DNA from 2 places in the Ruminococcus sp. RTP21358st1_G6_RTP21358_211008 genome. Region 1 is predicted to be linked to the other one. Evidence: riboswitches for the same ligand, from Rfam matches in the RefSeq annotation. Region 1 holds a riboswitch; the other holds the start of a gene.
The links. Region 1 has a riboswitch for tetrahydrofolate ahead of folE (GTP cyclohydrolase I FolE). Riboswitches for the same ligand answer to the same signal wherever they lie in the genome.

Region 1 (3,417 bases):
TAATGGTTGATTGCAGCATGAATGCCATAAGAAATAATGGGGTCAAAGCTGTTGTCGATAAAGTTCTCCTGCTGGGCACGGAAGCTGTACAGCTTCTCTCCTGCGCTTAACTCTGTTATTGGAATTTTGCCAACATTTTTCTTTAGCCAGCAGATGAATTTGGTAAGCGCAACTCCGTCTTTGATATGAGCGATACGTTCATTTTCTACTTCTACTGGATTTTTAATTGATTTTGGAAGAAAAGTCAGGTTGGCTTCATCCAGAATCGTTACTTCCTTCGGAATACTGTTTACCAGACGACAGTTGGCTTTCTTTTTACAAAGAAGAACTGTCATGTCTTTCTCAAATGTTTTTACATATTCATAAATGCTGTCATAGGGCAAAATGGTTACGCCATCCTTAGATAATGCGTCCAGAATTGAAGCCGAAAATGCTTTTTCATTTGCAAACAGCCTGATTTCTGTTTTGGTCATGACCAAATAAGAGAGAACAACCGGACAGCAATGTACATCGCCGCCACGAATATTCAGCAGCCATGCAATGTCATCCAGAGAAGTCAGTACAAATCCATCTGCACCTTTCTCTTCCATTGATTTACGGATTCTTCCACATTTGTCAGCACGGGATTCGCCTGCCCATTTTACATCCAGTTCCATAACCGGTTCGCAGGAAAGTGCCGGACGATCTTCCCAGATTTCTCCTACCAGATCAGAATCCGTCTGAAGAGTGGCTCCTTTTTTTGCAAGAAGTTCGGCCAGTTCATCTGCTTCTTCGGCGCTGACGGTTCTTCCGTCAAAACCAAGGCACATTCCCTCGCCTAATTTTTCTTCCAGAAACTGGTGCACAGTGGGAACATCTGGTTCTCCCATTTTAAAAAGCTCTACACCCGTTCCCTCCAGCTGTGCGGCCGCCTGGATGAAATATCTTCCATCTGTCCACAATCCAGCCATATCCTGCATGATGACTGCTCTGCCGGCAGATCCGGTAAAACCTGTAATATATTTTCTGCACTTAAAGTATTCTCCTACATATTCAGATGCATGAAAATCATCTGTGGGAACAAGATAGGCATCTATTTTCTTCTCTGCCATTACTTCCCGAAGTGCGGTGATTCGTTCTTTAACTGTCATAAAACTGACTCCTTCCAGTGAATTTTGTCTATTCCTATTATAATATCCACGTTACCCTTTCGCAACCTGTTTAAGAAAAAACACTTTTCTATTCCCAAAAGACGTGATATACTAACTTTCGAAATGAATGATATGCAAAATAGGATTTTATGCGTCAAGTGTTCGGTGAATGGGGAGTTGTCACTGAAACGAAAAGCACGTCTTACGGTATATTATCCGCACCCGTTGCAAGCACTATAAGAGGGATATCTCATATTGTGTCAGAGCCTGCCCGAAAGGAGCTTTCTGCAAGATGCACGTTGCGATTTGTGGAAACGTTTTTTAACAGGCTCAAGGGAATGTTTTCGACATACATTCTATCACAATTGGAGATATCCTTTTTTGCGTATTAAGCAGGCAGATATTCGAATTCGAAAATCCTTCCCCGGTTTTATCAAAAAAGGATAGTCTCCGCAATCAAATACAAAGGAGGTTATTTTTAATGGTTGACAAACAAAAAGTAGAACAGGCCATCCGCCTGCTTCTGGAAGGAATCGGTGAGGATATTACCCGGGAGGGACTGATTGATACTCCCGACAGAATTGCACGTATGTGCGAGGAAATTTACGGTGGTCTCGATCAGGAAGCAGATCACCATTTACTGAAGCAGTTTCCAGTAGAAAATAATGAGATCGTATTGGAAAAAGATATTACTTTTTACTCTATGTGCGAGCATCATCTGATGCCTTTTTATGGTAAGGCGCACCTGGCTTATATTCCCGATGGAAAAGTCACAGGGTTAAGCAAGCTGGCACGTACGGTAGAGGTTTATGCCAGAAGACCGCAGATCCAGGAACGCCTCACAGTACAGATTGCGGACGCTCTGGAGCGTGCCCTCTCTCCGAAGGGAATTATGGTTATGCTGGAAGCAGAACACACCTGCATGACCATGCGAGGCGTTAAAAAGCCAGGAAGCAAAACAATTACGACTGTAACCCGCGGAGCCTTCAAAGAAGATAAGGAGCTGCAGAAAATGTTCCTTTCCATGGTCGGAAAATGAGCAGTTCTTTTTCTGAAACAAACCGTATTTCTTTAATCTGGCGGCATCCCCTTTATCAAAAGCACTGTGAGAAAATACAGGAGCTTGAAAAAGATCGTATTTTCTGCAGACATACGCCGGAACACTTTCTGGATGTTGCCAGGCTGATGTATATTTATTCTCTGGAAAACAAGCTTAATCTGTCCAGGGAAATCATTTATGCCACTGCTCTTCTTCATGACATTGGCCGTGCGCAGCAATATCTGTCGGGTATTTCTCATGACATTGCAGGAGCTGAAATAGCCGGAAAGATTCTGGCCGATCTGCATTTTACAGAGCAGGAAAAAGAGGAAATATTATCTGCGATCAGTCAGCACAGGACGGATGGATCTGATAATGTATTGGCTATGCTGCTATATAAGGCTGATAAAAAGTCCAGAAATTGTTTTTCCTGTTCAGCAGCTTCAGAATGTTACTGGCCTTCTGAGAAAAAAAATCTGACAATTGAATATTAAGCCTTCTAAAAAATCTAACAGAAAGGATGGTTTCTATTTATGAAAATTGGAAATCGTTTTTTTGATACACAAAATCACACTTATATAATGGGAATTTTAAATATTACTCCTGATTCTTTTTCCGATGGCGGGAAATGGAATCATTTAGATGAAGCTTTGCGGCATACAGAAGCCATGATCGCGGATGGTGCGGATATTATCGATATTGGCGGGGAGTCTACGCGTCCCGGACACACGCCGGTCAGTGCAGAGGAAGAAGCTCAGAGAGTTTTGCCCGTTATCGAAGCGGTCAGAAAACGTTTTGACATTCCCATTTCTGTAGATACCTTCAAAAGCAGCGTGGCAGAAAGTGCGATTCAGGCCGGTGCAGATCTGGTCAACGATATCTGGGGATTAAAATATGATTCTGAAATGGGCGCTGTAATTGCCAAATATGATGCTGCATGCTGTCTCATGCACAATAAGTCCAATACAGAATATAACAATTTTCTCATTGATATGCTTTCTGAGACACAGGAATGTGTCAATCTTGCAAGAAAAGCAGGAATCAAAGATGAGAAAATCATTCTCGATCCAGGGGTTGGGTTTGGAAAAACATTTGAGATGAATCTGGAAACTATGAAGCATCTGGAGCTTTTTAAGAATCTGGGCTTTCCGGTTCTTCTTGGCACCTCACGCAAGTCGATGATCGGACTGGCACTTGACCTGCCTGTAGACCAGCGTGTAGAGGGAACACTGGCTACCAGTGTAATTG
Region 2 (3,417 bases), on a different contig from region 1:
CAGAGGATACTTTGGAGGGAGAAAATCCGTCAGATGCAGAGGAGCCGATTGAAACTCAAATTATCGGAGGGGCAGCAGCTCCCACAGAAGTAAGGCTTCAAGACGATACAGACCAGAAAGAAAATACCGACGCAGCAGATAAAACGGATGAAGATTATGGAACCGAAGAAAGCGCATATGATGGAACTACAGGTGAAATCACTGCAGAATCTGACTGGACACCTGTCAGTGAAAAAATAAGGATTCAGATTAAGTAGAGAAACGTGAATCTTCTTAAAAAATACCATGTCAAAGAAGCTTTGCATACCTGTTTTTTCCACTGTAAAAGGTAAATTGCTTTTCATTAGGCAGAATTTTTTATATAATCCAAGTGAGAAGCAAAACCGATTGGAAGAACAGGAGCAGAGCAAATATGAACATTGGAACGCAGATATTAAAAATACGAAAAGAAAAGGCGCTGACTCAGGAGGAATTTGGAAAAATATTTCATGTTACCAGACAGACTGTGTCTAATTGGGAGAATGAAAAGAGCTTCACGTTCATGGAAAAACAAATTCGTGCGATTTGACCAGATTGTGGGGAAAGCTGTTGTAAGATACTATCCTTCTTTTAAGTGATTAGGATAATAAGAAACGCGAATATCAGTGGCTTATTTAGTACTGGAATATTCGCGTTTTTTATTTGATATCGCAAAGTTTTTATATTTTCAAATATATGTAATCAGTTGGCAGCCGGTTTTCTAAAAAGATTAAAAATTCCTGTCTGCTCAATCAATCTTGTGATGGTAAAGAAGATAAAGGAATCAATTGGCCACATGATCAGGTTCTTTACAGTACGCATTGGGAGGATTGCAAGGAATCCTTTTCCGTAAAGCATGTCCAGCCATAAGGTATTTAACAGAACATTTACAATCAGAACGACAACCAGTTTTGCAATCAGCACGCGACGGAAAGTGAGCTTATGTTTGTAGTAAAAACATCCATAAATAAATGCCGCGAGCATTGCGTTAAAGGTGAACCCAAAGAAAAATGGACCATCAGGGCGGATAAAGAATTTCACAATATCCAGCACACCGGCAAACAGACATCCGGTAATGGGTCCAAACAGATAATCAGCAATCTGGTTTGGGATACCGGAAAATCCAATTTTTACATAGGGACCGATATTGATAGAAGCAACTGAATTTAAAATCAGTGCCAGGGCAGCAAGCATTGCACAGACTGCCAGTGTAGAAGTGGTTTTCAGCTCTTTGGCTGAGGTGAGAAACATGTTCTTTGTTTTCTCCATAAAAAAATTACCTCCTTTTCTTTTTTCGCTCACAATAGGAGATAATTTATGGATTCATATTTATCTTCTGTTGCAGCGAGAAGCAATCCACGAACCGCAAGATTTCTCTTTTCGTCCTCCGGCAACTCTCCATCCGGAAGGCACTTTACGCTCATGAATTTACTCTGCATTACTTTACATGGGGCAGTATATAACAGATTATTGGAAAAAGCAAGAAAAAAAATATATAAAAATATAAGTTTTTGCAATTAAGAAAACAGACAAGAAATCGTGGCATTTTCTCCATATTTTCTAAAACTTTGTCCATATGTTTTTACAAAAATCAGACTATAATAAAAGAAAAAACCGTTCAGGAGGAATCATTATGGCAATTTTAGTTACAGGTGGTGCTGGTTATATTGGAAGCCACACGGTAGTGGAGCTTCAGAATGCAGGATATGATGTTGTGGTACTGGACAATTTAAGCAATGCAAGTGAAAAAGCACTGGACAGAGTATCAAAAATCACAGGAAAACCAGTGAAGTTTTATAAGGCAGATATTCTGGACAGAGATGCTTTAAATAATATTTTTGACAAGGAAACTATTGAGTCCTGCATCCATTTTGCAGGTTTGAAGGCAGTTGGAGAATCTGTGGTTAAGCCCTGGGAGTATTATGAAAATAACATAGCAGGCACTTTAACCCTGGTTGATGTAATGAGAAAACATAATGTGAAAAATATTATTTTCTCTTCCTCAGCAACTGTATATGGAGATCCGGCACAGATTCCGATTACAGAAGAATGCCCAAAGGGACAGTGTACGAATCCGTATGGCTGGACAAAATCCATGCTGGAACAGGTGCTTACCGATATCCAGAAAGCAGATCCAGAATGGAATGTTATGCTTCTTCGTTACTTTAATCCAATTGGCGCACATAAGAGTGGAACAATTGGAGAGAACCCAAATGGCATTCCCAATAACCTTATGCCATATATTACACAGGTAGCAGTTGGTAAGCTGAAGGAACTTGGTGTATTTGGAAATGATTATGATACTCCGGATGGAACTGGTGTAAGAGACTATATTCATGTTGTGGATCTGGCAAAGGGGCATGTAAAAGCGCTTAAGAAAATCGAGGAAAATCCTGGGCTTGCGATTTACAATCTGGGAACCGGAAAGGGCTATAGTGTTCTTGATATTGTAAAGAATTTTGAAGCTGCAACTGGTGTGAAAATTCCATATGTGATCAAACCTCGCCGAGCCGGAGATATTGCAACTTGTTATTGTGATGCATCTAAGGCAGAAAAAGAGCTTGGCTGGAAAGCAGAAAACGGTATCCGTGAGATGTGTGAAGATTCCTGGAGATGGCAGTCTAATAATCCGCAGGGATATGAAGAATAGGATGTATATTTAAAATAAGAGAGCTGTGAGATGCAGCCCTCTTATTTTTTTGAATAATTGACCTTATGTTATAAATGAACGCATTTTTATCCTAAAATGTTCTATTTTTTTAAATTCTACAATTTTGTGCATGTTTTGTTAAATGTTGTTTATGTAATTTTGGAAAAGATAAAGATATAATCATATTCGGATTAAGGAAGTACGAAAATAAACCTGAAAAAAACAGGAGAAAGAGAAGGAAAACATGGAAGAAAAAAGATATTTGAAATGGTACAACAAAGTCGGATACGGTTCCGGAGATGTGGCTGGAAATGTGGTATATGCATTCCTTTCCACCTTCGTAATGCTCTATCTGACCAATACTGTTGGATTGAATCCGGGTATTGTAGGAACATTGATTGCAGTATCAAAACTGTTTGATGGAGTGACCGATATTTTCTTCGGCTCTATGATTGATAAGACAAAAACAAAAATGGGAAAAGCAAAACCCTGGATGCTGTATGGTTATATCGGCTGTGCAGTTACTTTGATCGGTGTATTTGCAATTCCGGAAAGTCTTGGACAGACAGCGCAGTATGCATGGTTCTTTATTGCATATTCCCTGTTAAATGCAGTATTCTATACAGCAAATAACATTGCATATTCAGCTCTTACAGCTCTGATTACCAAGAACAGCAAAGAACGTGTAGAAATGGGATCTTACCGTTTTATCTTTGCATTTTCTACCAGCCTTTTGATCCAGTCTGTTA

Region 2: linked by a shared signal. The riboswitch ahead of AB5Z12_RS15765 (folate family ECF transporter S component) and the one ahead of folE (GTP cyclohydrolase I FolE) in region 1 are both predicted to bind tetrahydrofolate.

What each region holds. Positions count from the first base shown of each region.
Region 1 covers NZ_JBDGDM010000058.1:3,052-6,468, forward strand. The annotation lists gene AB5Z12_RS17815 (aminopeptidase P family protein) at 1-1,130, opposite strand, end outside; THF riboswitch at 1,264-1,360, shown strand; gene folE (GTP cyclohydrolase I FolE) at 1,612-2,169, shown strand; gene AB5Z12_RS17825 (HD domain-containing protein) at 2,166-2,663, shown strand; gene folP (dihydropteroate synthase) at 2,703-3,417, shown strand, end outside.
Region 2 covers NZ_JBDGDM010000044.1:23,018-26,434, reverse strand. The annotation lists gene AB5Z12_RS15775 (DUF4179 domain-containing protein) at 1-257, shown strand, start outside; gene AB5Z12_RS15770 (helix-turn-helix transcriptional regulator) at 413-568, shown strand; gene AB5Z12_RS15765 (folate family ECF transporter S component) at 721-1,287, opposite strand; THF riboswitch at 1,359-1,456, opposite strand; gene galE (UDP-glucose 4-epimerase GalE) at 1,652-2,668, shown strand; gene AB5Z12_RS15755 (MFS transporter) at 2,913-3,417, shown strand, end outside.